One region of the Paenibacillus sp. FSL H7-0350 genome, then DNA from elsewhere that is predicted to be linked to it. Evidence: riboswitches for the same ligand, from Rfam matches in the RefSeq annotation. Region 1 holds a riboswitch; each other region holds the start of a gene.
What was found. Region 1 has a riboswitch for cyclic di-GMP ahead of NYE24_RS23680 (transglutaminase-like domain-containing protein). Riboswitches for the same ligand answer to the same signal wherever they lie in the genome.
Positions count from the first base shown of each region.

Region 2: it holds a riboswitch for cyclic di-GMP, as region 1 does, so the genes downstream of both, NYE24_RS22855 (choice-of-anchor A family protein) here and NYE24_RS23680 (transglutaminase-like domain-containing protein) in region 1, are expected to answer to the same signal.
Region 3: it holds a riboswitch for cyclic di-GMP, as region 1 does, so the genes downstream of both, NYE24_RS18065 (flagellar assembly protein A) here and NYE24_RS23680 (transglutaminase-like domain-containing protein) in region 1, are expected to answer to the same signal.

Region 1 covers NZ_CP151972.1:5,184,414-5,194,740, forward strand. The annotation lists gene NYE24_RS23655 (hypothetical protein) at 1-726, shown strand, start outside; gene NYE24_RS23660 (glycosyltransferase family 39 protein) at 723-4,562, shown strand; gene NYE24_RS23665 (glycosyltransferase family 2 protein) at 4,659-5,636, shown strand; gene NYE24_RS23670 (GtrA family protein) at 5,626-6,030, shown strand; gene NYE24_RS23675 (class D sortase) at 6,097-6,750, shown strand; cyclic di-GMP riboswitch class I at 6,877-6,958, shown strand; cyclic di-GMP riboswitch class I at 7,032-7,113, shown strand; gene NYE24_RS23680 (transglutaminase-like domain-containing protein) at 7,127-7,936, shown strand; rRNA gene NYE24_RS23685 (16S ribosomal RNA) at 8,304-9,864, shown strand; rRNA gene NYE24_RS23690 (23S ribosomal RNA) at 10,132-10,327, shown strand, end outside.
Region 2 covers NZ_CP151972.1:4,992,397-5,002,723, forward strand. The annotation lists gene NYE24_RS22840 (hypothetical protein) at 1-110, shown strand, start outside; gene NYE24_RS22845 (ASCH domain-containing protein) at 301-723, shown strand; gene NYE24_RS22850 (hypothetical protein) at 1,086-1,466, opposite strand; cyclic di-GMP riboswitch class I at 2,218-2,310, shown strand; gene NYE24_RS22855 (choice-of-anchor A family protein) at 2,392-6,537, shown strand; gene NYE24_RS22860 (alpha/beta hydrolase) at 6,964-7,929, shown strand; gene NYE24_RS22865 (HD-GYP domain-containing protein) at 8,425-9,960, shown strand; gene NYE24_RS22870 (NusG domain II-containing protein) at 10,164-10,327, shown strand, end outside.
Region 3 covers NZ_CP151972.1:3,955,780-3,966,106, reverse strand. The annotation lists gene hcp (hydroxylamine reductase) at 1-68, shown strand, start outside; gene NYE24_RS18070 (aldo/keto reductase) at 170-1,144, opposite strand; gene NYE24_RS18065 (flagellar assembly protein A) at 1,175-2,824, opposite strand; cyclic di-GMP riboswitch class I at 2,899-2,991, opposite strand; gene NYE24_RS18060 (FUSC family protein) at 3,632-4,744, opposite strand; gene NYE24_RS18055 (ABC transporter ATP-binding protein) at 5,027-6,151, shown strand; gene NYE24_RS18050 (ABC transporter permease) at 6,141-6,947, shown strand; gene NYE24_RS18045 (ABC transporter permease) at 6,944-7,789, shown strand; gene NYE24_RS18040 (ABC transporter substrate-binding protein) at 7,786-8,859, shown strand; gene NYE24_RS18035 (hypothetical protein) at 9,338-10,012, opposite strand; gene NYE24_RS18030 (helix-turn-helix transcriptional regulator) at 10,123-10,327, opposite strand, start outside.

The DNA of each region.
Region 1 (10,327 bases):
GAGTATGCTTCGGAACATAGCACCGGTGAAGTCTATCTTACGAATCAGGTGAATATGCCTTATATTTATGTACTGTTCTATGAGCAGATCAATCCGCATGATTTCCTGAAGTCCGTTCAGTATGCCAATCCAGGAGAAGCCTTTCAGCGGGTTTCTTCCTTTGGAAGATACAGGTTTGATGATTTGAACAGGGTGCCTGCGAATGCCGCATATATCTATGCGAATACTGCTGCGCCGCCTGCGGCAAGTGCCGGATCTACAGTGAAGCGCTTTGCCAACTACAGCGTACTGCTCACCAGTGAACAGAATGGCGGGTCTCAAGACACACCCAGGACTGCTGTAGGTGAATTTGTGAACGGAGGATTTGAGGAAGGGACAACAGGCTGGTCCTTTTCTGCGGGAACGGGAGTTGCTGGCAACAACCCCTTCGCCGGGAGTAAGCTGGCATATCTTGATCCCGGAGCGGAGACCATCGTTTCGCAGAGTTTTACCGCAACAGCCGGTGAGTACAGACTGACCGTTATGGCTAGTAGCGGCGGCAGCGGCGGGAAGATCGGCATTCGGGCAGCCGGTAAGGTGCTTGCAGAGACAGAGCTGCCTGCGGCGGAAGCCTATCAACAGGTCACACTTCCTGCGGTCACTCTGGAGCAGGGGATACAGGCGGAAGTATACATAACCGGCGGTAATGGCTGGATTAACATTGACGAGGTGAGGGTAGAACGATGACCAAAAATGTACGTGCAGCGGCAACCGTTATATTAATGCTCTTCTTATTTATTCTTCCTGCAACAAGTATTTATGCCGAAGGGAATTTATTGCAGAACCCGGGCTTTGAAGAAGGGGAAGAGGGGGCACCGGCAGGCTGGAGCAAGGACATGTGGATTGCCGGAGATGCGGCAGGCTCCATATCCGTTCAGTCCGAAGAGGTTCATTCCGGCGGCAAAGCGGCGGTGATTGAGAATCTGGAGCCCAATCACCTGAAGTGGGTGCAGACCGTTACCGTTGTGCCGGATAGCTACTACAGAATCTCTGGATATGTCAAAATAGCCAGCACCGTAGGCGGGGGAATCGGGGCCAACATCTTCCCGGTAGGCATTGGGGGCGGTTATCCCGCTACCAGCGATACCGGCGGTGAATGGCAGCGTCTGGAGTTCATCGGCCAGACCGGCAAGGAACAGACCGAGGTCGGAATCGGCGCTGCGCTCGGCGGCTATGCCAATCTGGTTCAGGGCAAGGCCTATTTCGATGATCTGTCCGTAGAGAAGCTGGATACAGTGCCGGAGGGATCGAATATAATCTCACTGGACAGCGGAGCCCAGGCTCCCCCGGCAGATGCGGATGGCGGAAGCAAGCCGGAGGAAGTGCCGCATAAAGTATCGCCGGCCAAGCTGCTGCTGCTTTCCGGAGTATTCTGCCTGTTCTTTGCTTTTTTGTACACAAGAGCCTTCCGCAGTGAGCGTCTGTTGAGACAGGAGGATGTAATCTACACCCGCTGGCTGTACGTTTTGTTTGGAGCGGCATTCATCCTGCGGATCTGGATCGGCCTTACGGCACAGGGCTACAAGAATGATATGAACACCTTCATGGCCTGGGGTCAGCGCCTGACCGACCTTGGACCGGGCAAATTCTATGAGGAAGGTTATTTCGCCGATTACCCGCCGGGGTACTTATATGTGCTATACCTGCTTAGCCTGCTGCGCGGATTATTTAATTTTGCGGGCGGATCAGGTGCCGAGACGGTTCTCTTCAAGCTGCCCGCGATTCTCTCTGATCTGGTGCTTGGCTGGATGATCTATAAGAGTGCGCGAACCAGGCTTGGCTCCGGGCTGGCCATGGGGCTGATGATGCTGTTTCTGTTCAATCCAGCTGTGCTGATGGATTCGGCAGCCTGGGGACAGGCAGATTCGTTTTTCCTCATCTTCCTGCTGCTCAGTATAATAGGGGTTGTCGATAAGCGCTTTGTACGTGCAGCGATCTTCTTTGCCGTCGCTACATTGATCAAGCCGCAGGCGCTGATTTTCACACCTGTGCTGCTGTTCGCCTTCTATCATCACCGGGCCTGGAAGCAGCTTGCGCTGGGCGCCCTATACGGACTGGGGATCTTTCTTGTCCTCGCAGCTCCGTTTTTCTGGAATAACGGCGGTTTTGCGGGCTTGATTAACCTCTACAAAAGTACACTGTCCTCCTATCCGTATTCCACAGTGAATGCGTTCAATCTGTATGCCTTGACTGACCCGATGTGGTCGGCGCTGGATGTGACCTGGCTCGGCATTCCTTACCGTATATGGGGCTTTATTTTCATCCTGGCGGCAGTTGCACTTGCTGCATATTATTCTTTCAATACTAAGGACCGTAAGGATCTCTCCAAGTCCTACTTCATCGCTATGGTGCTGATCACGATTGTCTTCGTATTCGGTACCAAGATGCATGAGCGTTACTTGTATCCGGTATTGATCCTGTCCTTATTCGCCTTCATAGAGAGCCGGGACCGGCGGTTCCTGACCCTGTTTCTCGGGTTCTCCCTGACCCAGTACATCAATGTTGGTTATACACTGGCGTACCTGAATACCGGCGGAAATCCACCGGCCGACGGTATTGTTCTGGTTACAGCTATTACCACTATCATTCTTGCGATATATCTGCTCTATATTGGATACGATGTGTATATCCGCCGAACTGCGAAGTTTTTGCCTGAACCGGTTACTCCCAAGGAGTCCTATGCAGCAGATCTGCTGCTTGCAGAAGGCATCAAGCCGCTTGCCCCTGCTGGGCGGCGTTCTCCGCTGAAGCTGAAGCGCAGAGACTGGGTCTGGATGCTCGGTATCACCGCGTTGTACGGAGCGCTTGCCCTCTATCATCTGGGTGATAACAAGGCGCCTGAGACTCTGTGGGAGCCGGCGGCCAGCGGCGAGAGCTTCTATGTGGATCTGGGGCAGGCCCGTCAGCTTGAGCGGGTCAATGTGTTCGGCGGTGTCGGAACAGGGAAGTTTCAGCTGGAATTCAGCCAGACCCCTGATAATTGGAGCAGTCCGCTTGAGGTAAGCGAGGATGTCGGCAATGTCTTCATCTGGAAAAGCCAGCCGCTTAACGTATCTGCAAGATATGTCAAGCTCTCGGTTACTTCTCCAGGCTTCACCCTCAATGAGATGGCCTTCTATGAGCAGGGGGCACCGAAGGTTCCTCTGACCATAGCAAGCGTAACACCTGATTCGGGAGCAGCAGCTAAAAGAGGAACGCCGGCCAATCTGTTCGACGAGCAGTCCGTCATACCGGAGAACTCTAATTTCATGAACAGTACGTATTTTGATGAGATCTATCATGCCCGCACGGCTTATGAGCATTATCATAATATTGTGCCTTATGAGAACACGCACCCGCCGCTTGGCAAGCTGCTGATCGGGATAGGAATGGAGCTGTTCGGCGTCAATCCGTTCGGGTGGCGGATCATAGGCACCTTGTTCGGGATTGCGATGCTGCCGCTGATCTATATTATGGCTATGCGGTTGTTCCGTAAGACTACCTATGCTGCACTGGCAACAGGATTGTTCGCACTGGACTTCATGCATTTCACCCAGACGCGGATTTCGACCATCGATGTATATGGTGTATTCTTCATTATGCTGATGTTCTATTTCATGCAGCGGTATTTCACGATGAATTTCTACCGTGTTCCGCTGCGGACCACACTGGTTCCGCTGTTCTGGTCCGGCCTGTTCTTCGGCATCGGGGTTGCTTCGAAGTGGATCGTGATTTACGGCGGCGCGGGACTTGCTATTATGCTTGCGCTGGTACTCTTTGAACGCTACAGGGAATACAAGGCTGCCGGACGTCTATTGGCTGAAGGCAAGCTGAGCGGGCAGGAGCTCAAAGCCGCCTGCAGGAATGCAGATCAGTCCTTCTGGAAGAATACAGTGATCACCTTGGCTAGCTGTATAGGATTCTTCATTGTCATTCCAGGGATCGTATATAGTTTGTCCTTCATTCCTTCACTGTCTGCGTCGGCAGAGGGCTTCACCGTTAAGGGGCTGATTGATGCCCAGAAGAATATGTACAACTATCACAGCCAGCTTGTAGCAACACATCCGTTCGCCTCCTCCTGGTGGGAGTGGCCGTTCATGAAGCGTCCCGTGTGGTTCTTCAGCGGCGGCGAAGGCTTACCCGCAGGCAAGACGAGCAGCATAGTAACGATGGGCAATCCGCTGATCTGGTGGACAGGAATCTTCGCGATGCTGGCTGCCGTATGGTTCACTGTGAAGCGCCGGGACAAGAACCTGTACATGATCTGGATCGGCTTCTTCTCACAATATGTTCCCTGGATGCTTGTGCCGCGTGAGACGTTCCTGTACCATTACTTTGCGATGGTGCCGTTTATGATTCTATCCATTGTGTACATCCTGAAGCTGCTTGACAGCAGGTTCCAGGGTGCCAGATACCTGCGGTACGCCTATGTTGCGGCCGCCGCCATCCTGTTTGTAATGTTCTATCCGGTATTATCCGGCATGCAGGTGAACAGCAGTTATATCATTCAAGTACTTCGCTGGTTCCCTTCCTGGGTATTCTAGGAGGGGAGCTGTAAGAGCCGTATAGTTGTTCAAAGCTGATGTTGATGAGGTGCATCAAGGAAGCTGTGGCTTACAATAAATTTAGGAGGAACCCTTGTGAAGGCCAGATATAGTGTAATTGTCCCCATGTATAATGAGGAGGAAGTCATTCAGGTAACCTACGAGCGGCTCAAAAAAGTAATGGATGAGTGCGGGGATACCTATGAGCTCGTGTTCGTCAATGACGGCAGCCGGGACCGTACGGCTGAGATTATACGCGGAATCAGTAATGCGGATGAGCATGTCAAGCTGATTGACTTCTCCCGTAACTTCGGCCACCAGGTGGCGATTACAGCGGGCATGGATTATGCTGAAGGTCAGGCTGTTGTGGTGATTGACGCAGATCTCCAGGACCCGCCGGAGGTCATCCTGCAGATGATCGCCAAGTGGAAGGAAGGCTATGAGGTAGTCTATGCCAAGCGGCTGAAGCGCCACGGAGAGACCTTCTTCAAGAAGGTGACAGCCAAAATCTTTTACCGTCTGCTCAGCAGCATGACCAGTGTGGAGATTCCCACAGATACCGGGGACTTCCGGCTGATCGACCGTAAGGTCTGCGATGTGCTGCGCGGCCTGAAGGAGAAGAACCGTTATGTGCGGGGGCTGGTGAGCTGGGTTGGCTTCCGGCAGACCATGGTGGAATATGTGCGGGAGGAACGCTTCGCCGGGGAGACAAAATATCCGCTCAAAAAAATGATCCGCTTTGCGCTCGACGGAATCACCTCCTTCTCGCATAAGCCGCTCAAAATCGCCTCCTATGTCGGCTTCTTCCTGTCCTTCTCCAGCTTCATTTACCTGTTCCTGGTTTTATTCCAGAAGGTTTTCACCTCCTGGACCGTGCCGGGCTGGGCATCCATTGTGGGAGTTAACCTGCTGTTTAACGGCATTGTGCTGATGCTGCTGGGCGTCATTGGGGAATACATCGGACGGATCTATGACGAATCGAAGGATAGACCACTCTATATCGTAAGCGAGACCAGAGGCTACCCGGAGACAGAGGCTGAAGACACCCGGAAGGAAAGCGATTATGCAAGATAAGGCTTGGCGCGCAGGCATGATCCAGTTTCTGAAATTTAATGCGGTGGGCCTGCTTAATACATTCATAGATTTTGCGGTATTTACCCTGCTGCATTCCCTGGGGATGCTTAACACCCCCGCACAGATTATTTCCTACAGCGCCGGGACGGCCAACAGCTTTTTCTGGAATAAGAAGGTGACCTTTAAGGGAAGGGACAGAGGCGGGAATGGCGGCTTTGACCGGATGCAGCTGGTGAGATTTATTGTGCTGAATCTGCTGGTACTGGGCATTTCGGTGCTGCTGATTCATCTTCTGACTGACCGGCTGGGGATACAGGTGCTACTGGCCAAGGTGCTGGTTACCTTCATAACAGTGATCATTAATTTCTTTGGAAGCCGGAAATGGGTATTCTAAAGAGACAGTATATATTCCCCGTATCCTGCGGGGCTGCAGTTATTCTATATTGCGGAGGCGATTGTCATGCGGAAGTTATCCTATTTGATTATACTTGCCGGGGTCCTGATTATGCTCTACCCCAAAGGAAGCGAATGGTACGAGGACCGTCAACAGCAGAAGCTGCTGGAAGAGGCCGAACAGGCTTATAGTGAAATCGTTCCTTCGGCTACGGCTCCTGCCAGCCAGGATCTGAGCAAGCCTTATGCGGAAGTCACCCAGCTGCTCGCGGAAGAGTCTGGTGCGGAAGAGCCGGTGCCCACTGCAGCGCCCGAGATTGAAGTTGGAGGGAAGATCACTGCCATTATTGAAATCGACAAAATCGATCTGAAGCTGCCTGTTCTGGAGGGCGCCACCAAGACCAATATGAAGCATGCTGCGGCGCATATGAAGGAGACAGCTCCGATTGGCGCGGTAGGCAATGCAGCAATTGCGGCACACCGCTCAAGAACGGCAGGGCGGCTGTTCAACAGACTGGATGAGGTCGGTAATGGGGACACCATTACTGTTATTACAAGCGGCCAGGAATACAAGTATGTTGTATATGATGTATCTATTGTAGAGCCTACCGATATTTCGGTACTGAAGGGAAATGATAATGATAAGATTCTGACCCTCATTACCTGTGATCCGCTTGTCAACCCGACCCACAGACTCATCATTCATGCGAAGCTCACCTGAATCTATCAGAACAAGGCGATAAAGGTCGAAAAAACATAAAATTTTAGTATATTTGTGGTGGAATCTAGCAATTTGGGTCTTGCTAATAGAGATGTGTATGGTAAAATAGAACTATCAAAAGCTAATGCACGATAACGGCAAACCTATCGAAAGGTAGGGACGCAAAGCTAGAGGGCCTTCCCGTCATGGATGGCAGCCAGCTACCGAATGAAGAGGCTTTTTTTGTTTGTTTTAATTCAGAATCTGTCATTATGTGGTAGTAGATTAGACAGATAAAGCTTATACGATAACGGCAAACCTATCGAAAGGTAGGGACGCAAAGCTAAAGGGCCTTCCCGTCATGGATGGCAGCCAGCTACCGAAAGGGGTTTTATCCATGAAAAAGTTTTATTTAATGCTAATTACACTTTTTGTAATCGTCACTTCCGTGCAGACAGGCACTGCTCAAGCTGCTAATGCAGATTCAAGCTGGTTAAATGTTGGACAACTTGATCAAGGGGTTATCGGGGTTTCGTACGATGTTCCTAAGGACAAGAAGATGAAGCTCATGATTACCAAGGACAATAACAGCTATACTTACAACTTATACACCTCCAAGCCGAACGAGACGTTCCCGCTGCAACAAGGAAACGGCTCTTACAAGGTATCCGTTCTTGAGAATACTACGGGCAACAAATACAAAGTACTATCTTCCGAGACTGTCTCTCTTTCAATGAGCAATGTGAATGCCGTATATTTGAGCTCTGTGCAGAATGTTAAGTGGAGTTCTTCCGATAAATCCGTTCAAAAGGCAGCCCAGCTTACAAAGGGTCTGACCACAGATGCAGACAAAGTTAAGGCTATCTACAATTACATCGTAGCTAACGTGAAATATGACTACTCTCTGGCTAACAGCGTAAGCACAGATTATATTCCGAACAACGATAACACGCTGGCTACCAACAAAGGGATCTGCTACGATTACGCATCCTTGTTCGCTACTATGCTCCGCAGTGAAGGTATTCCAACCAAATTGGTTATGGGAAATACAAGCTATGTAACTTCATACCATGCCTGGAACGAAGTGTTCCTGAACGGCAAATGGGTAACGATTGATACTACAGTCGATGCAGGTCTGGGCAAGAACACAGTATCAACAGAACTGGTCAAAGCAGCAAGCAAATACACTGCAGCGAAATTCTACTAAGAATAGCTGTGAACTATAGCATTACCTGAGAATAACCCGCTTAATCATTAAGCGGGTTATTTTTATTTATATAAAGGTTGCTTTTTAATAGAAGGATAGGTTATTATAAGTAAGCGTTGTTGGAGCGGCAAAGGAAATGAGAGATTACTTAAATAAGTAATTTCAAAAATAAAGCTTGCATTGCTCGGATGAACGTGATATATTATAAGAGTTGCTGGTGACGCGGTAAGCGGCGCTGACAACGAGCTTGATCTTTGAAAACTGAACAACGAGTGAGTATCTGGAGATCGCTTCGGTGAGATCCAAATTAGAGAATGTAAATTCTCGTCAGATGTTTCAAAATGAGCAATCGCTCTTTCTAAATACCAATTTGGAGAGTTTGATCCTGGCTCAGGACGAACGCTGGCGGCGTGCCTAATACATGCAAGTCGAGCGGAGTCTGAAAGGAAGCTTGCTTCCTTTCAGACTTAGCGGCGGACGGGTGAGTAACACGTAGGCAACCTGCCCTCAAGCCTGGGATAACTACCGGAAACGGTAGCTAATACCGGATAATTTCTTTTTTCTCCTGAGGAGAGAATGAAAGGCGGAGCAATCTGCTGCTTGGGGATGGGCCTGCGGCGCATTAGCTAGTTGGTGGGGTAATGGCCCACCAAGGCGACGATGCGTAGCCGACCTGAGAGGGTGAACGGCCACACTGGGACTGAGACACGGCCCAGACTCCTACGGGAGGCAGCAGTAGGGAATCTTCCGCAATGGGCGCAAGCCTGACGGAGCAACGCCGCGTGAGTGATGAAGGTTTTCGGATCGTAAAGCTCTGTTGCCAGGGAAGAACGTCCGGTAGAGTAACTGCTGCCGGAGTGACGGTACCTGAGAAGAAAGCCCCGGCTAACTACGTGCCAGCAGCCGCGGTAATACGTAGGGGGCAAGCGTTGTCCGGAATTATTGGGCGTAAAGCGCGCGCAGGCGGTTATTTAAGTCTGGTGTTTAAACCTTGGGCTCAACCTGAGGTCGCACTGGAAACTGGGTGACTTGAGTACAGAAGAGGAAAGTGGAATTCCACGTGTAGCGGTGAAATGCGTAGATATGTGGAGGAACACCAGTGGCGAAGGCGACTTTCTGGGCTGTAACTGACGCTGAGGCGCGAAAGCGTGGGGAGCAAACAGGATTAGATACCCTGGTAGTCCACGCCGTAAACGATGAGTGCTAGGTGTTAGGGGTTTCGATACCCTTGGTGCCGAAGTTAACACAGTAAGCACTCCGCCTGGGGAGTACGGTCGCAAGACTGAAACTCAAAGGAATTGACGGGGACCCGCACAAGCAGTGGAGTATGTGGTTTAATTCGAAGCAACGCGAAGAACCTTACCAGGTCTTGACATCCAACTAACGAAGCAGAGATGCATCAGGTGCCCTTCGGGGAAAGTTGAGACAGGTGGTGCATGGTTGTCGTCAGCTCGTGTCGTGAGATGTTGGGTTAAGTCCCGCAACGAGCGCAACCCTTGACTTTAGTTGCCAGCAGGTTAAGCTGGGCACTCTAGAGTGACTGCCGGTGACAAACCGGAGGAAGGTGGGGATGACGTCAAATCATCATGCCCCTTATGACCTGGGCTACACACGTACTACAATGGCCGGTACAACGGGAAGCGAAGCCGCGAGGTGGAGCCAATCCCAGCAAAGCCGGTCTCAGTTCGGATTGCAGGCTGCAACTCGCCTGCATGAAGTCGGAATTGCTAGTAATCGCGGATCAGCATGCCGCGGTGAATACGTTCCCGGGTCTTGTACACACCGCCCGTCACACCACGAGAGTTTACAACACCCGAAGTCGGTGGGGTAACCCGCAAGGGAGCCAGCCGCCGAAGGTGGGGTAGATGATTGGGGTGAAGTCGTAACAAGGTAGCCGTATCGGAAGGTGCGGCTGGATCACCTCCTTTCTATGGAGAATCGTCTTCTGCAATGAAGACATTCAAATCGGAAGCTTTGCTTCCACCAATCAGGTTTAGGCCTGTTACTCACTCGTTGGTCAGTTTTGAGAGTTTAAGCTCTCATCTTTACCTTGATCCTTGAAAACTGGATACCGAAACGAATTTGCGTTTTAGAACATCTTTTAGCTGAAACTTGTGTAAGCAAGTTGAAATAGTTATTAGTTGCTACAAAGTGAAGGTTTTTGATTGTGCAAACAAGCAAAACACCGGAACGTTGGTTAAGCTACTAAGAGCACACGGAGGATGCCTAGGCGCCAGGAGCCGACGAAGGACGTGGCGAACAACGAAACTGCCTCGGGGAGCTGTAAGCAAGCTTTGATCCGGGGGTGTCCGAATGGGGAAACCCAGCTGTGGTAATTCGCAGTTACTCGTATCTGAATACATAGGATACGCAGAGGCAGACCAGGGGAAC
Region 2 (10,327 bases), 190 kb from region 1:
GTACTCTCCTGTTGCATATCACCATTTGGCACAATTGGTGCGGCAATAATATCCGCTGTTTGCATCTGTTCTTCCCGGCTGACCCTCCGCTATTGCAGAATCAAAATTAAGTGTTGCCAGTAAGCAAGAAATATAGCTTTTTCTCAAAAAAATCCTCCCCGAGTAGTGTTCTGAAAATAGTCTAACAGAGAAAGGGAATTTTTACTATATAGAAGGGGGTTAATTGATAGCGCTCCATCAAGAATTGCTCGCTGTTCACATAGTGGAGTATACTGCAACTGGAGAGGAAGCGAACAATATATGAAATGCCTGACCATTCGCCAGCCGTGGGCCACGTTAATTGCGCTGGGAGAAAAACAAATCGAAACCCGGACCTGGCGGACCGCCCACCGGGGGGAGTTAGCTATTCATGCCGGGATGCAGGTAAATAAAGCGATCTGCCGGACGGAGCCGTTCCAGTCGTTGCTTGCACGTCACGGCTACACTGCGGACAATCTGCCAACCGGCAAGATCATTGCAGTCAGCCGCATTGCGGATTGCTGTGAAATGACACCGGAGCTTGCGCAGCAAGGCTGGCCGGGTGGAAATGAATATGTATTCGGCAATTATGCCGAAGGAAGGTATGCCTGGAAGCTGGAGGAGGTTGTTCCGCTGGTACATCCCATACCTGCCAAGGGACGTCTGGGGTTCTGGGAATATCCTGTGCTGGAAGAGGAATTGTGAATTTCCTGACGATATTTTGAAGAAAAATTGCTCCGGATTGGCTGCCGGCTGGTATAATTGGGATATTCGGCGGGAAATCTTCCTATATATAAGGATAGTTGTGCTCTGAGGCGGTCTACCGCTGGAGAGGGGCAGGAATGCCGGGAAGGGGCGTATGCATAATAGATGGGAAGCCTTCTAATTGCATGGCTTTGTATGCTTTGTTTGTTTCTTGCGTTCAGGGATCAGGTCAGCCGTAGAATCTTGTACCCGGTAGCTGTGGTGGTTATATGCGGCACGTTGGGGTATTGGACGTTGTTAATGTAATTGCATCCGGGTGATCATTTAATGCAGAAGTCTGCCGCTTGCGGCAGGCTTCTTTGTTATCCTTGCTTCGGGCCGCCCTGCGCCGTCTTCTCCATACCCAGATACCTGCGCATATGCAGAGTGGCCTGGGCGGCAATCACGTCATCCAGCAGCAGCATCCGCTCGTGATAACCCCTGCAGACGAATTTGGCTTCAACACCCGCCTCCAGCCGATTCTGTTCATAGACCCTCAGACCACGGGCGCGCATCCCGGCACGGACCTCCCGCAGATCGGCAGAAACGGCATGGACTGCCCTCTGGATGACCTCCAGATAAGGCGCAGGCGTGCGAAGCTCTGAGGATATAGCAGAAGCATCGCGCTCGAAGGCGGATAGAATAAGCGGCAGCAAAATATAGGATTTGACCAGCAGGTTATCCTGGCTCTCTGCTCTATGCATCCCTCTCAACCCCTCAAAGAGAACGTATATTCGCATTGTAACTCATCCTTCAAAAAATAATCAATGGGTTTTATAAATTAACTCAAATAATGTGACATTTTTCACAATAAAATCAAATGAATTATTTTATATTAAAATTGAAATATTAAAGATTGAAAAATAAATCAGCTCAAAGGAGAATGGCAATGAGTCATGAAGGAAGTCTCCGCCGTGGTTTAGTATTCGGGATCATTCTAAGTGTTCCGCTCTGGGTATCAATGATTGGCTGGATTCAGCTGTTTGGGTCCGCCTAGGCGACATTTTATTCAAAATATATGAATTCTATTAGCAGGTGTCGTCCTCATGGGCGGCGCTTTTTTTCGGGGCTAAGATTCCCATAAATAGGGGGGATTACATTGAACAGAAGCGAAATGGGAGGGGAGATGGGCTTAGGGTGATAAAAATAGGACAAATGCATCAAATTTTAATAATATAAATTGATATAATTATAGAAAAGCGGGATAAACGGCTACAGCCAATTCTCTGATTTCTCGACTTTTTTCGTCAATAGATAAAAAAGAGACTCGTCCCTTAACCCTTATGGTACAAGGGATCAAAGAGGAACCTTCGCAAAAAATAATTTCAAAAAATATACTGGGAATGGATTGACAACAGGGTGGGGGAGCGGATAAACTAAAATAGTACAAAAGTAACAAATGTCATAGACTCAACAACGAATTTACATAAGCAAATCTCAATTTCATACCGAAATCATGTACAAACGCAAACCGTATCGAAAGAACGGGACGCAAAGTCAGGAATCTACTGTCTCTAAAGTTGAGGCTAGGGTCGTCCGGCCGCCGTGAAGCTAACCCTTCGTGGCGGTCTTTTTGTTGTTATAGTTGCGTGACAGATTCATAGAATAGTAACTAGGAGGTGTGGACTATTGAAAAAAAGAGTGCGTAAAACAGCCGCCATCATTATGGCTGGCCTATTGACCTTATCCAGTGCTTTTACGTGGGGGACGGATGTTAGAGCAGCTTCAGGGGTGCCGTATACGCCAACACCGGTTTTAGGAGTCGCAGGGAATTTTAATGCTTTTATCCTCGGGGATTTTGCACAGAGCAATGATCAGATTGAGGGCCGCCTGGCAGCGGCAGGGAACATTACCCTCTCGGGAGGTTACGGAGTAGCAAGAGCATACAGTGGTGCTGCGCCGACGGATGTACTTGTGGCCGGTAAGAATTTTGTACATTCAGGCAGTGGAGAGATCTATGGAAATGTAGTATTTGGGGATAGCTTTACAGCCAATGAGCCTGGTGTCAACATTAGAGGCGGGAAGAAAAATGCCAGCCCGATTGATTTTGCAGCCGAGCGGGAGTTTCTAATCTCGCGTTCCACAGAGTATGGGGCCTTGGCCGACACGAATGAGATTGGCAATAATCATTATGGGCAGCTTACGATAAATGCACCAGATCGCTTCAATGTGGTTCATGTGGATGCCGCGACACTGGCGAGTACGAATTATATTCAGTTCAACATTGCCCAGAACGCTACGCTGATTATTAATATAAGCGGGCCTACAGTCAATGTGCCGAGCTTTTCAATGAAGGACGGCAGAGCCAGTCAAGTATTGTTCAACTTTTACGAAGCCTCTGCGGTGAATATCGCTTATACCTCATTCTACGGGACGATCCTCGCACCTAGAGCGGATGTTCATTATGCCGGAGCAGAGCTTTACGGGACCCTGATTGCAAAATCTTTTCGCGGCGGGGTTGAGATGCACCTTGGGATGTACGAGGGAGAGGGGCCGCCGCCGAGTCCGACGCCGACCGCAACGCCGACCCCTAGTCCATCACCGACACCAACTGTGAAGCCTACACCGACGGTAACGCCGACACCGACTGTGAAGCCAACACCGACGGTAACGCCGACACCGACAGTGAAGCCTACACCAACGGTAACGCCAACACCGACAGTAAAACCAACACCGACGGTAACGCCGACACCAACAGTGAAACCAACACCGACGGTAACGCCGACACCGACAGTGAAGCCGACGCCAACACCGACAGTGAAGCCGACGCCAACACCGACAGTGAAGCCGACGCCAACACCAACCGTGAAGCCGACGCCAACACCAACCGTGAAGCCGACGCCAACACCAACCGTGAAGCCGACGCCAACACCAACCGTGAAACCGACGCCAACACCAACCGTGAAACCGACGCCAACACCAACTGTGAAGCCGACGCCAACGCCGACAGTGAAGCCAACGCCGACAGTGAAGCCGACGCCAACACCAACCGTGAAGCCGACGCCAACACCAACCGTGAAGCCAACGCCAACACCAACCGTGAAGCCGACGCCAACACCAACCGTGAAGCCAACACCAACGCCAACAGCGGTGCCAACACCAACGCCAACAGCGGTGCCAACACCAACGCCAACAGCGGTGCCAACACCAACGCCAACAGCGGTGCCAACACCAACGCCAACAGCGGTGCCAACACCAACGCCAACGGCAGAGCCAACACCAACGCCAACAGCGGTACCGACACCAACGCCAACAGCGGTGCCAACACCAACGCCAACAGCGGTGCCAACACCAACGCCAACAGCGGTGCCAACACCAACACCAACACCAACACCAACACCAACAGCGGTGCCAACACCAACGCCAACAGCGGTACCGACACCAACGCCAACGGCAGAGCCAACACCAACGCCAACAGCGGTACCGACACCAACGCCAACAGCGGTGCCAACACCAACACCAACGGCAGTACCGACACCAACACCAACGGCAGAGCCAACACCAACGCCAACAGCGGTACCGACACCAACGCCAACAGCGGTGCCAACACCAACGCCAACAGCGGTGCCAACACCAACGCCAACAGCGGTGCCAACACCAACGCCAACAGCGGTACCGACACCAACGCCGACAGCAGTGCCGACACCAACGCCGACGGTAGAGCCGACACCAACGCCGACAGTTGAGCCGACACCAACGCCAACGCCGATACCAACGCCGACAGTTGAGCCGACACCAACACCGACAGCAGTGCCAACACCAACGCCAACAGCGGTACCGACACCAACGCCAACAGTGGTACCGACACCAACGCCGACAGCAGTGCCGACACCAACGCCGACGGTAGAGCCGACACCAACGCCGACACCGACGCCAACGCCGACACCAACACCGACGGTAGAACCAACGCCGACACCAACACCGACGGTAGAACCAACGCCGACACCGACACCAACACCGACGGTAGAACCAACGCCGACGCCGACACCAACACCGACGGTAGAACCAACGCCGACGCCGACACCAACACCGACGGTGGAACCAACACCGACACCAACACCGACGGTAGAACCAACGCCGACACCAACACCGACGGTAGAACCAACGCCAACGCCGACGCCGACACCAACACCGACGGTAGAACCAACGCCAACGCCGACGCCGACACCAACGCCGACGCCAACGCCGACACCAACACCGACGGTAGAACCAACGCCGACACCGACACCAACACCGACGGTAGAACCAACGCCGACGCCGACACCAACACCGACGGTGGAACCAACACCGACACCAACACCGACGGTAGAACCAACGCCGACACCGACGCCGACACCAACACCGACGCCGACACCAACACCGACGGTAGAACCAACGCCGACGCCAACGCCGACACCAACACCGACGGTAGAACCAACGCCGACGCCAACGCCGACACCAACACCGACGGTAGAACCAACGCCGACGCCAACGCCGACACCAACACCGACGGTAGAACCAACGCCGACGCCAACGCCGACACCAACACCGACGGTAGAACCAACGCCGACACCAACACCGACGGTAGAACCAACGCCGACGCCAACGCCGACACCAACACCGACGGTAGAACCAACGCCGACACCAACACCGACGGTAGAACCAACGCCGACACCGACACCAACACCGACGGTAGAACCAACGCCGACGCCGACACCAACACCGACGGTAGAACCAACGCCGACGCCGACACCAACACCGACGGTGGAACCAACACCGACACCAACACCGACGGTAGAACCAACGCCGACACCAACACCGACGGTAGAACCAACGCCAACGCCGACGCCGACACCAACACCGACGGTAGAACCAACGCCAACGCCGACGCCGACACCAACACCGACGGTAGAACCAACGCCGACACCAACACCGACGGTAGAACCAACGCCAACGCCGACGCCGACACCAACACCGACGGTAGAACCAACGCCGACACCAACACCGACGGTAGAACCAACGCCAACGCCGACGCCGACACCAACACCGACGGTAGAACCAACGCCGACACCAACACCGACGGTAGAACCAACGCCGACGCCAACACCGACGGTAGAACCAACCCCGACGCCGACACCAACACCGACGGTAGAACCAACGCCGACGCCGACACCAACACCGACGGTAGAACCAACGCCGACACCGACACCAACACCGACGGTAGAACCAACGCCAACGCCGACACCAACACCGACGGTAGAACCAACGCCGACACCAACACCGACGGTAGAACCAACGCCGACGCCAACACCGACGGTAGAACCAACGCCGACACCGACACCAACGGTAGAACCAACGCCGACACCAACGCCAACACCAACGCCAACACCAGTAACAACGCCAGCGCCAACATCGCCGCCGTTCAGTTTCCCTCCAGTGCCTACGCCGACTCCGATTATTGGATTTATCGTGAGCAATGACGTGGCTGTGAATGATGATCCGCTGCCGCTTGGACCTGTAGCAACTCCAATAGCTACAACAATACCGGCACCAACGCCGACACCAGCTGTTGCGGTTGCGCCAATAGTAGCAACACCGGAGCCTACGCCTTCAGCGGAACCGGCACCCGATGTAGTCATTATTGATGATGAGGTTCCTCTAGGCAGTGTGCCTGTGGATGGAATGCTGCCGAAGACGGGCGAATCCAGTCCTGCTCCTTATTATTTTGCTGGTTTGGCACTCGCTGGTCTGGGCTTGATTCTTAGAAGAACCACCAGAAACAGCAAACGTAAGTGAATCACCGGAACTGAGATTTATATAGACAAACGATGACCCTGTAATTTGACAAGGGCTGCTTTCGGAGATGAAGTTCTCCTGGAGCAGCTCTTTTTTCATTTGATACTCCTACACTTAAACAGCGGAGCGGGCGGAATGATTGTGGAGAAGCGGAGCGGTCGCCTTTGTATCCGGATTTTCACCGATTAGGGGAATGTAAAAAAATCTGGATACAAGAGCGATTGGAACAACGTTCCGTTTGCGGAGCGTGCTCCTAAGCGTCGTCGTAATTCATACTCCATCCATTCATGCTGAATCTTGCCTTAGCCCCGGCTGTATTTTCAGTTAGCCGTACTCCCGTGCTATACTAGGCTCAAATTACACTAAGCAAAAGATCCTATTCCCTGGCTGGAATGGTTGCTTACTGAAGGAGGAACGTTGATGTGGATGATAACCCTGCTTGTGGTGCTGATCGTGGTGGCCGCAGGGGTGGGATATGCCGGATTCTATTTTTATGGAGTAGCCATTAAGCGGGCCCCTAAGGAATTCCTGGCCAAGACCCCAGACCTTAAGATCGATCCGCCGCCGGTGGCTGGAGCCTCGTGGGGAGAAGGGGCGGAGTGGGTGTCCCGGCAGACCTTCCGTGAGGTGGAGCTGGTGTCTGAGGATGGACTCAAGCTGCAAGGCTATTATCTGGCGTCAGAGCGTGCTGCCGGCCGGACGGTCATTGTTGCCCACGGGTATTCCGGGAAGGCCAAGGATATGGGGGCGACCGCTAAGAACTATTATGAGAATCTGGGGTACAATGTGCTGCTGCCTGATGCCAGAGGACACGGGCGGAGCGAAGGGGATTATATCGGCTTTGGCTGGCCGGAGCGCCGGGATTATCTGAAATGGATCGGATTTGTCCTGCAGGAGAACGGTCCGGACGCGCAAATCGTGCTGCATGGTGTATCTATGGGTGGAGCCACGGTGCTGATGACGTCCGGTGAGGAGCTTCCTCCGCAGGTCAAGGTGATTGTCGCCGATTGCGGCTATACCTCGGTTAAGGCGCAGCTGTCCTATCAGCTGAAGCGGATGTACCATCTGCCCAGCTTCCCGTTTGTGCCGGTGGCCAGTCTGGTGACCCGGAAGAAGGCTGGCTATTCCTTTGGTGAAGCGTCTGCTCTGAAGCAGGTACGCAAGGCCAAAGTGCCGATTCTGTTCATCCACGGGGATGCGGATAAGTTCGTGCCTTATGCGATGATGAATGAGCTGTATGAGGCCTGCCGGAGTCCGAAGGAGCAACTGGTGGTGCATGGAGCAGGGCATGGCCTGTCCTATGATACGGATAAAAGCACATACATCCGCACAGTAGGCGAATTCGTAGAACGCTATGTACACAGCCCGGCTGCCGCTGAAACTGTAAGATAAAAACCCCTAGAACGTAGACGCGCCCGATATCCGCAGACAGCGGTTATCGGGCGCTAATTATGTTCCACACATGGGGCCTTTCCCTGAAGAACAGAGAAGCAGCCAGCCATGTCTTATCGGTATATAAATCCCCCGCCGTTTGTGAGCGAAACGGGTGTCGTTATTCCTTGTTATTTCCAGCAGCCGTGTGGCGAGAGAAATCCTTCCAATACGACAAAAGCCCTACCTCTCTTTTGTCCTTGCGGCTCCGTGGCCGCGCCAGTGTGAATCGGAATGCTATGTTCGAATTTAGTCTCATAAAAAGGAAAAGTACTGCAAGAAAACGTAAGATATTGTGTCCAAACCGCCGATAATATAAAGAAGTGATTCATCGGCCTGACATCTTCTTGATGGGGATAAACATACTCGAAAACAAATATTATTTTATTATAGCACGGGGATCATATATATGCAACTGTATATTGGGCTGCGGCCGGGACGGGAATGAGGGGACAGATGGAACTATACAGAATTTTTTTAAAGAAACAGATCCGGAACTACATCTTCAGCTCAGCTGTAGCGGTACTGGCAGTCGGGAGTCTGCTTATGTTATCTTCCCTGGAGATCAGCCGGGTTGAATATTACCGGCTCCTGCTGGTGCTTCTTTGTTCCTTTGTGATTATGGCGTCCATAGAGATTACTATTTTTCTCAGACAGATCAGACCTATACGGGCTGCACTGGTTCAGGAGAATGCTGCGCTATCGATGCTGGAAGAAGCATATCTGCACACGCACCAGCTGCCCAAACGGGCCGTTCAGCGGATTATGGGGCCGCATCTGCTCGGATTATCCGTTCCGGCTCTGCTGCTGACCTTCTGGATGATCCATGCCGGCTGGGTTACGTTCCCTTATTTCTATCTGATCCTGGCCATGTGCTGCGCTGTGCTTGTGGCCTGTATGCATTCCCTGATTGAATTCTTCCTGACCTGCACCTCCATTATTCCGCTGATTAAGGAGTTCAGGAACCGTGCGCTGGAGCAGTATAGCGTGGATTTTTCCCTGGAGGGCCATGTGTTCGTGCCGATACGCCCCAAATTCCTGGTGAGCTGTATGCTGATCGGCACCTTCCCGCTGTTCCTGTTTATTATGGCGACACATATCCGTATGAATGGTGAGGGGAATTCGATAGTCGTCGTAGGACTTCAGAGCTATTGGGCCTGGGCGGGGATGGTGCTGCTGATCGGTACGCTGTTCTCCTCCATTGCGGCCTGGCTGCTGACGAATAGCGTACAGCATCCGATCCATGAGCTGTATCAGGCGATGAACCAGGTGAAGGACGGCAATCTGGTCCAGGTGCAGGATGAGTACTCCGATGAGTTCTCGAAGCTGGTGGCAGGCTTTAACATGATGGTCCGCGGGCTTCAGGCACGGGAGCAGCAGAGCCGCCAGCTGCTGGACAGCTACTTCTCCACCCTTGCCGTGGCACTGGATGCCCGCGATTCTTATACGGCAGGACATTCGCTCCGTGTAGCGGAGTATTCGGTGATTATCGGACAGCTGGCCGGACTGAGCGGGCAGGAGCTGGATGATCTGCGCAAGTCAGCCCTGCTGCATGATATCGGCAAGATCGGGGTGAGAGACAGCGTCCTGTTCAAGGAAGAAGCCCTTACGGATGAGGAGTTCCTTCAGATTCAGAGCCATACTGTGCTGGGGGAGAATATTCTGCGGCAGATTGAACCGGCGGACAAAATGGCACCCTATCTGGGCGGCGTCCGCTCGCATCATGAGCGTTATGACGGCCTCGGCTACCCGGATGGTCTTGCCGGTACGAATATACCCTTGCACGGCCGGATTATCGCGGTAGCGGACGCCTATGATGCGATGACGTCCGACCGGCCTTACCGGAAAGGGATGGACCACGAACGGGCGCTGGGCATTCTGGAGCAGGGCAGGGGCAGCCAATGGGACCCTGAATTCGCCGGATTGTTCCTGGATTACTTCGGAGAGAAGCCGGAAGCCCGCAAGGATGCTCAGCCTGTCCAAGCGGGGTAACACTTTAGATGAAAGCATATCCTTATATTCCTTGCCGAAGCGGATACTATCCAGTTTATGGAGGTTCCGCTTCGGCTTTGCGTGCCTATTTTGTGAACTGCGATGGAAATGCGACAATTAACGACTACATTCATTGAAGGATTGAGGGCAGACCGTTATAATTATTAAGTCTGGATTTTAATTAAAAAATAAGGGAGATTTCTATGAAACGCGCAGATGTGCTGCTGATTTCTATCGTTCTGATTGCTGCGCTCGCCTTTCTCGTGCCAAGATGGCTGTCAAACGATGCTGATAAAGGTGGGCCAGGCAAAGAACTCAAGGCCAATATAACAGTAGATGGTAAGTTATTCAAAACGATAACCCTAAC
Region 3 (10,327 bases), 1.2 Mb from region 1:
ATACCTTCGGCATCGGCGGTATTACTACCGTACAGGAAGACATGGAGCGGTTCATCGCTGCGGTATAATACACATTCTTCATGAGCCAAAATACACAAAAGCGAGTCTCCGTCTACGGGAGCTCGCTTTGTGTGTTTATAGATATGAACGTCACTGTCACCGTCACCGCTTACGGCAGCCGGTAGACCGCAAACGGCTCGCCGGTGCGGAAGGCGGCGCTGGCCAGGTCAAGCTGCTTAAGTATCCCCGCATCCGGCGAAGCAGAAAGACTCTGCAGATTATACTGTACCTGTTCTACTGTAGTCGCTCCGACAATCACCGTGGAGACCGCGGGCCGGTTCATTAGCCAGGACAGGGATAGAGCCGCAGGTGAGGTGCCCAGCCCCTCCGCAATCGCCTGAACCTGCTCCCCGAGCGAGATGCGCTCCGGGGTAAGGAAGCGGAGAAAGTTCGGATCGGTCTCTGCTCTGGAGCCGGCAGGGGCTTTGCTGCTGCCGGAATATTTGCCGGTAAGGATACCGCCCGCCAGAGGGAAGTATGGGATGATGCCCAGACCCTGATCCAGGCAGAGCGGAAGCAGCTCGGCTTCGGGCGTACGGTCAGCCAGCGAATAGCTGCACTGGATAGAGATGTATTTCGCCCAGTTACGGGCTTCGCTGATCCCAAGCGCCTTCATCAGCTCCCAGGCGGCATAATTGGAGGCTCCGATATACCGCACCTTGCCTGCGGAGATCAAATCATCCAGCGTGCGCAGGGTTTCCTCCAGCGGTGTGTAGGGATCGAAGGTATGGATCTGATACAGATCCACATAGTCGGTCTTCAGCCGGCGCAGGCTGCCTTCCAGCTCCTGCATCAGATGATGGCGCGAAGAGCCGCTGCCGCCGGGTCCCTCATGCTTCGGCAATCCGGCTTTGGTCGCCAGCACTGTGTTATGGCGTCTGCCTTCAAGCGCAAGGCCGATGATCCGCTCCGATTCAGAGCCGGCATAGATATTGGCGGTATCGATGAAATTAATGCCCTGATCCATAGCGGTGTGCAGAATGCGGACCGAGGTCTCCAGATCTGCCCGTTTGCCGAATGAATTGGTTCCAAGACCCAGGGCGGATACCTGCAGGCCGCTATTGCCCAGACGGTTATATCGCATGCGCTCACTTCTCCTTATCTAGTAGTAGTCTTAGCAGGAATCACGCACAAGCAGCTTGCCGCAGGACTCCAGGCGGCTGTCCTGCGACCGGGCAAGGTTAATCACCGCATGCTCCTCTTGGAGCAGCTCAATCTCCTCGCCCAGCTTAAGCAGCAGCCTGGAGAAGCGGCTTAGGACACTGTCTGTAATGTACCCGGTGTATTGTCCCGGATGGGCGAATACCTCAAGCATCTGCCGGAGCGGGTCCGTGCCGAAGCCGAACTCTCCGTTCATACGGCTTAGGGCAGCCTGGAAATCGCGGATCAGGCTGTCGAGATGGCTGTATTTATCCTCCAGCAGCAGCATAACCACCAGGCCGTAATTCACGGATTGCTGTCGGGATTCCACATTCTTGGCCAGCTGGCGCGCTGCCTCAAGCAGTCCGTCCGTCTCTGTCCGCAGCAGGCTTGCTAAGCTGTGCAAACGATGCTGCTGTACCCCGGCATATCCGGCGTACAGGCCGCTGCCGGTAACCTGGCCGCTAACATAAATGCTGCCGGTGGCTATAATTGTAGATTGGCGTATATCGCCATAGACGTACACATTCCCCAGGGCTTCGATCCTTACAGATCCATCCAGATCACCCGGTACAATGATGTCGCCTGCGAACATAACGTCACCGCCAGGGTCCATCATCTCCCTGGTCAGCAGACAGACTGGAGGGAAGTCACAGATTCGGACGCTGCTGTTTCCTCCGCAGATACGGGGTCTGCCTGTGTGCTTGGCTACGATATTACCACAGGGAAGGAGTTTGGCATGATTACCGGCAGCAAAGTAGATATCCTGCGGCGGGGGAGGGGGCAGGACCCTTCCGTCTGTGTCGAGGCCGGGAATGCCTTCTTCTGGCGGCAGTTTGCGGGCGAAGACTTCACCTGCAAAGGTAAAGGGGGCTCCCGGGAAACGGAGATACTCCATGGTATCCGCAGGCTTCTGAGCCCGGCTTCCCTGTCTATGAAGCATCCCGTTCCCCACCAGTGTATGCTCCGGCAGCTGCAATTCCAGCCGGGCTTCCTTGCCGGGCAGCGGGGCTCTTCCTTCAGCGATGCATACGGGAAGATATGTAGGGTTCTCCAGCTCCGCGTACAGGGCGGGAATATTCAGGTTGCGCAAAATAAAACGGTTGTCCAGTGAGGCGATAATCTGATCTATGGTAAGCGTGGACAGCAGCATTGCCGGGTTGGGCTGGGCACGGACGACCGCCTCGAAGGCGGCGGGGCAGTTGACCAGGTTCCAGGCGTACTTCTCTGCACGGTATAAAGTGAAATGGACCTTGAGCTTGTCAGGCGATACGGTAATTTCATACTGCGGCTTCTCGCAGATCTCCCAGGTAATATAATCTGCCTTGGTCACCTCGGTTGGCGCTGTAACGGTCTTCCAGTTGATCTTCAGGACAACAGGGTGGATCGCAGAAATGCGGGCGGGAGTGCCTCCGGGGAGCGGGGGAGTAATGAATATCTGGTTGTCCTGCACGAGGATAATTCCATTCTTATCCCCAGTTGTCCCGTCAGAAGCCCGGCCCTCCACAGAGAATGAATCCAGGAGACCTTTACGTTCGTGCATCAGGGACTCTACGAATTCATATCGGCTTGGTTCGATATCCTGCTGCGGCATGGTTGTAACCTCACTTTTTCGTATGATCAATGGCAATTCGTACAGAGAAAGAACATCATCAAGCCCGGGAGACTTCCCGTAAACAGTTGGCTTAAGTGGTCTCTATTGGCAGCCTGGCGACCGTAAACGCAGATTCCGGCGTTCTTAGGCCCATGGCTTTGCGTCCTGCCCTTTCGGGAAGTTTGCCTTTAGAAATAGATCAATGAGATACATCCTGTAGAGGCGATGAATTGTGATCGACTGTAATCGACAAAAAGAGTCATAAATAGTTCTTGTGCGGCATTAACTTCTGCAAACAAGCTTAATTCTAGTACTTAAAGAGCTATTTTTCAACTATATTATGCCTATTTATCAAAAAACTTAAAATATGCAGCTCTATTTCGACAAAAAAACTGGTTTCCCAGCGCTTACAGCTTATGGAAGTCATGAGAACTGGAAAAAGGGGGACGGTCTTCTTCGCCCGGCAGGTGGAAAAAGCAAAAAGCAGCGGAGGGGCATATGTTCACCGCAGCGAGGAGCAGGCTTTAAGTTCTAATCTTAAATGCGTCTTATATAGCAGTTGGATTTTGTCCACTTGCTGTTGGATGAATGCCGCCTATGGGAACAGCAGATGGATAAACAACACATATTTTGCCCACTTTTAACGGATTCCAGAGAATTCGGCGGATTAGATGTACTTTATCCAACTGCTTCAATTAAAGCGTATAATTCGGCTGAATCAAGTGTCATTTTTCCAACTGCTATAACTTTACGTGCTGCCACCCAAGCCACTTTACCCGCAAGCATCCTATCCCACCGAAAAGTTATGGCAACACAAAAAAAAGGACCCTCCCAAGCTTATAGCTTGTGGAAGAGTCCTTTTTGTATGAATTGGATGGCGCGTGCAGGGTGTGTCTTGACATGCTGTGGTGCGGTGGAAAGCGCGGCGTAATCGGCGCGTTCGATCTCTTCAAGAATCCGGTTCAGGTGGGAGAACACCGCACCGAGATCACGGAAGGCTGCGAGCGGGCACTGATCCTGCAGCTGCGAGAACCAGGCGAGCTGCACGTCGCGGGCTCTTCTCAGACTCCCCTGGAGTGAACGTCCGCTGCATTCGGCATCTGATAGCGTCCGTGTGCCGTACAGGGCGATGCAGTCTGCCGTTGCGGTTACAACCTCCAGCATCCAATCAGCGGCGGCATAATGGGCCGGCAGCAGAGCGATTTCTTCGCTTATGGCTTTGACATAGGAGTGAACCTTGATGAGATGGGTGGTCGACTGTGTCAGCTTGCCAATGTCCTTACGGCACTGGTAATGAGACAGTGTGTAATGCATCTCCTTCTGCAGCCGGTCGCTCTTCTTCAGAAGCTCGCCGGAGCGCTCAAGAGCAGCCTTGGCTTGCGCTGCATCCCGGCCGCTTGCAGCGAATCCGGTTAAGGCATCGGATAAGGTCAGGCTGCCTTTCAGTGCCAGGTCCTTGACCTTGACGAAGCTCTTGGGCGGCACGATAATCATATTAATGATGAGGGCAATCAGCACGCCGATCAGCGTCTCGGCGACTCTCCAGACGATATATTGGTCATGATAGAAGGTGAGTGCAAGCACCGAGGTGACACCGATCTGAGAGACGGCCTGGATATTGATCCGGCAGGCTGTAGCCACCCCAATGCCAATCAGCAGCATCAGCAGAATCGACAGCGCGCCCACATCGAAGAACTTGCCTACGATCAGGCTGACGATGCCGCCAAGGACCACGCCGGTCATGCGGTAGACGCCTTTTTCAAGGGAGGCCTTGACGCTGCTCTGGGTAATCAGAATCGCCGCCAGCGGTGCGAAGTACAGGTAATGGTCCCCGTAGATAATGTGCACGGCCAGCCACGAGAGCGAAGCGGCGAGCGTAATCCGTATCATATATAAGGATAATCCGAACTTTTCAAGGCGCTCTTGTAAGCCCTCGTTCATGTTTGTCATCTTCTTTCATGTAAATAGGAAAAATTTTATGGTTTTCATTCGTTTTCATTATAGCACCTCAAAACAGGCCGGAGGCGGGCAAGATTTTACGAACTTGTTAAGTTTTTGTGCGTGATTTCACAATGTAAGCTATCGCATATATTGCAGGATTCCTTTATGCTATATATTGAAGTCTGCCAGACCAAGGCAGGAATTGTCGCTTATCCGTGCTGAGCATGCCGCTGCCGGATTGTCTCCCGCAAGAAGCGGGTAAAATAGGTTGTACTACATAAGTAAGGGAGGTTGTTAGCTATAGCTACCCCGGAAGGCACTATTATTTCTTTTGACCAGGTGATTAAGCAATACGACGACGAAGAGGCTGTACTCAAAGGCGTGAGCTTCGAAATTGAACGCGGTAAATTCTACACGCTGCTGGGCCCTTCGGGCTGCGGAAAAACGACCATTCTGCGTCTAATCGCCGGCTTCGCGGAGCCGACTGAAGGTTCGATCTATCTTAACGGCAAAAAAATCAACCACATTCCCGCCAATGAGCGGCAGGTCAATACGGTATTTCAGGACTATGCGCTGTTTCCGCATCTGAACGTATTCGAGAATGTGGCGTTTGGACTGCGCATCAAGAAGCTGAAGAAGGATGTCATTCAGCAAAAGGTGCAGGAAGCGCTGCGCTTCGTCAACCTGGTCGGCTATGATCAGCGGGCCATTAATGAAATGTCCGGCGGGCAGAGGCAGCGTGTCGCCATTGCGCGCGCCATTGTCAATGAACCGCAGGTACTGCTGCTGGACGAGCCGTTATCTGCGCTTGATCTGAAGCTGCGTACCGAGATGCAGTATATTCTGCGGGAGATGCAGCAGCGGCTGGGAATCACCTTCATCTTCGTTACCCATGACCAGGAAGAGGCGCTGGCGATGTCCGACTGGATCTTCGTCATGAACGGCGGCAAGATTGAGCAGAGCGGCACGCCTAATGATATCTACGATGAACCGATTAACCGGTTCGTGGCGGACTTCATCGGAGAGTCGAACATCGTGCCGGGTGTGATGATTGAGGACTATGTGGTGGAGTGGGGCGGCCACCGGTTCGAATGTGTCGATGCCGGTCTGAAGCCGAATGAAGCGGTGGAGGTTGTGATCCGCCCTGAGGATCTGGAGATTGTCACCCTGGAAGCGGGCAAGCTGAAGGTGCGTGTGGATTCCCAGCTGTTCCGCGGGGTTCACTACGAGATCAGCTGCTACGACGGCTCGGGCCATGAATGGCTTGTCCATTCTACCCGTAAGGCGGAGGTTGGCTCCGAGATCGGGCTGTATTTCGACCCTGAAGCGATCCATGTTATGCGTTTCGGTGAAACGGAGGAAGAGTTCGACAAGCGTCTGGAGGCTTACGCCGAGGTGGAGAGCCATGATGAGTAAGGGGAAGTCGTATTATCTCATCCCGTACTATCTGTGGATCGCACTGTTTGTCATTGCGCCGGTGCTGCTGGTGGTCTACTATTCCCTGTTCGATCTGGAGGGGAAGCTGACGCTGAATAACTACGTCAATTTCTTCACACCGGTCTATATGAGAATGATGCTGAATTCATTCTGGTACGCTTTTCTGATCACGGTGTTCTCGCTCCTGGTGGCGTATCCGGCGGCTTATCTGCTAACGCGAACGAAGCACAAGCAGCTGTGGCTGCTGCTGATTATTCTGCCGACCTGGATCAACCTGCTGCTCAAAACATACGCCTTCATCGGGATCTTCGGCACCTTCGGCCCGGTCAATAACTTCTTTGATCTGGTGGGTCTGGGCGAACAGCAGATTCTGTTCACAGGCTTCAGCTTCGTGTTTGTGTCGGTCTATATTTTCATTCCATTCATGATTCTGCCGATCTTCAGTGCTCTGGATGAGATGAATCTGTCGCTGGTGGATGCCGCGCGCGATCTGGGCGCATCGGGATGGACAACGTTCCGGCGGGTGGTTTTTCCGCTGACGATCTCGGGTGTACGCTCCGGCTGTATGGCGGTGTTCATTCCGGCGCTGTCGCTGTTCATGATTACGCGTCTGATTGCCGGGAACCGGGTGATTACGCTCGGCACCGCGATTGAGCAGCACTTCCTGGTTACACAGGACTGGGGAATGGGCTCGACCGTTGCGGTGTTCCTGATCGCGATTATGGCGCTGTTCATGATTCTGACCGGCGGCTCGCGGAAGGGGGTGCGCGGATGAAGAACAGACGCAGGGTTAAGAACAAGAACGGCATCGCCAATATCTATCTGGTGCTGGTCTTCCTGGTGCTGTACGCGCCTATCTTCTATCTGATGTACTACTCGTTCAACAGCGGCGGCACGATGCACAAGTTCGAAGGCTTCACGCTGGATTATTACCGTGAAGTGGTTGCTGATACCCGGCTGATGATTATTGTGATTAACACATTGGTCATTGCCCTCCTGTCATCGGCTATTGCGACCATAATAGCGGTGATCGGTGCGCTGGCGATTCATCATGTCCGCAGCCGCCGGGCCAAAAACACGCTGCTCTCGCTGAACAATGTGCTGATTGTCAGCCCGGATGTCATTATCGGAGCCTCCTTCCTGATCCTGTTCACGATTGTCGGGATCAAGCTGGGCTTCACCTCCGTGTTGCTCTCGCATGTGGCGTTCAGTATTCCGATTGCGGTCATTATGATCCTGCCGCATTTGCAGGAGATGAGCCCGACCTTAACGGATGCCGCCCGCGATCTGGGGGCTACGCGCCGGGATGTGCTCACGAAGGTCATTCTGCCGATCATCAAGCCGGGAATCTTCAGCGGATTCTTCATGGCCCTGACCTATTCCCTGGATGATTTCGCAGTTACCTTCTTCGTCACGGGCAATGGCTATTCCACCCTGTCGGTGGAAATCTATTCCCGGGCCCGGCAAGGGGTGTCGCTGTCGATTAACGCGCTGTCGACGCTGATTTTCCTCTTCACGATTCTGCTGGTCATCGGTTATTACTACCTGAACCAGCGTAAGAGCCGCCCGCCGGTACAGATTGCCGAGCCGGTGGCCGAAGCGGGGGTGCCTAGATGAAGCAGCTAGTCAATACGTTCCTGGCGATTCTGATCGTTGCCTTCGGACTGATGTTCCTGGCCTCCCGGCTGAACTCAGCCCAGGGCTATTCGGGCGGCAACACGTTGACCATCTATAACTGGGGCGACTATGTGGACCCCGATCTGCTGAAGCAGTTCCAGGAGGAGACCGGGATTACGGTCATCTACCAGACATTCGATTCCAATGAAGCGATGCTGACCAAGGTCGAGCAGGGCGGCACGATCTTCGATGTCGTCATCCCGTCTGACTATGCGATCGCCAAGATGCGGGAAGAGAATCTGCTGCTGCCGCTGGATCACAGCAAGCTGCCGAATCTCGCTAACATCGATTCCAAGTTCATGAATCTGTCCTTCGATCCCGGTAACAAGTATTCGGTTCCTTATTTCTGGGGGACGGTGGGGATCATCTTCAACCCCGACATGACGAAGGGGATTGATTTCAGCAGCTGGGATTCCCTGTGGGACAAGCGGCTGAAGAATAATATCTTCCTCGTGGACGGAGCCCGTGAGGTCATGGGTATGGCACTGAATAGCCTGCACTACTCTGTCAACGACACGAAGGAGGAGCATTTGCAGGAGGCGCTCGCCAAGCTGAACAAGCTGTCTCCGAATGTGAAGGCCATTGTGGGTGACGAGGTCAAAATGCTGCTCGCCAACGAAGAAGCGGCGGTCGGCATTGTCTGGTCCGGCGACGCTTCGGAGATTATGGATGATAACGACAAGCTGGACTTCGTCGTGCCGGAGGAAGGCTCGAACAAATGGTTCGACAACATGGTCATTCCGCGCACAGCAGGTAATGTCGAGGGCGCGCATAAGTTCATCAACTTCATGCTGCGGCCGGATGTGGCGGCCCAGAATACGGAATACGTCGGCTATTCCACGCCGAACGTGCCTGCGCTGAAGCTGCTGCCGGAGGACATCTCCGGCGACGAGCGCTTCTACCCGCCCGCCGAGCTCACTGACCGGCTGGAGGTCTACGACAACCTCGGTAAGCGGATGCTTGCCCACTATAATGAGCTGTTCCTGATGTTTAAGATGAATAAGAAGTAGCTGGCGGAACGCCAGAAGTGTAACGAGGCCCCCTGCATGCGCGTAATTGCGTAGGCGAGGGGCTTTTGCTTGCCAGGGGGTAAGGAAGGGGAGGTGTGGGGATGATTTGAATGAATCAGATGGAGGAATTCAAGGAGAGTGGGGGGGCGGGGAGTTGCATGGGGGATAAGGGCGGGGCTATGGCTGCTGATAGTTCAATAGAGGCTAAGAACGGGTGCTGCTGATGCTTGTGGAGTAATTAGTGTTGGTGGAGTCGGGTGATAGTGCAGCGGAAGCAAGAAATAGATGGATTTTGTCCACCTACTGATAAGAATTACGTGGTTGTGGCGGAGAGAGTTGGAAAAACAGCACCTAAGTTTCCTCAGTTCGCCTCATGGCGGCAAAACCAAGAGTAGCAGATGCTGTTTTTCCACTTGTTGTCGGGTATTGCTCAGGAATCGGGAAATTAAGATACGATTTTCCAATTATTTGCCGCAGATCAATTGAAATATTCCAGTACTCCGTGGTTCAGCTCATACCGGGCGATGCGTTCCTGCTGGTCGGTGGCAACCGGGAGAAGCCAGCCTTTGTCAGAGAGACTGCGCAACGTCCGGACGGCGGTCCTGTAATCGATGGAGAAATGCTGCTTCACATCCTGCGGACGGATGGGCCGGGCCAGATGAAGAGTTAGCCGGATTACCTCTTGCTCCAGTAGCCGTATACGTGATACCGGAGCTTCGGCAGGCTGATATTTGCCCAGGACCATCCGCAGCAACGTCATGCAGAGCTCGGGACGCTGTTCAACATCATCGTATGCGAAGGAAATCACATGATAGCCCATAGCATAGAGGAAGGTCTCCCGGTTCAGTTCGCCGCAGTATTTGTTGCGGTCCATATCGCGGACATGCGTTGCAAATCCCTTGATCTCTATCAGGAGCTTCATATATCCGGGCAGCCAAGCAAAGTCAGCGAAATAAGATCGTCCCCGCCAATCCAGCACCTCGTACTCCGGATGAAGTTCGGTAAATTGCCGCCGCAAAGGCCACCATATATTCTTCAGGAACAGCACCTCGGCATGCCGATGCCCCCTTTCCAAGCGTGCTTTTCGTTCCCCCTCAGGTCTGCTATTCAAGTGTCCGCTGATAAACTGTTCATGCGCTTCTTCAAAAGTCATGCTCCTCATCCTCTCCGGAAAATAGAAAAACGCCCCGGCTTCCCCACAAAGGGCAACCGGGACGTTCTTCGTCTCGCTGATTTTAAGTATAGGGTAAATGTTGGGGAAAACTAGAATGCTGTTGCTTTTGAATTTCGTGCTGTTCTAATTAAAAGTTTGTATTTCTCCATTTCTTCTTCTCCTGCTGTATACCTGTATTGTTCAAATAGATCCACACAAGTAATGGCTATACTCTCGTTGTTGATTTTAGCGGAGGATTCCAGGTTTCGCAGTACATTCGTAAACTTCTCATAATACTTATTGTGGAGGTAATAG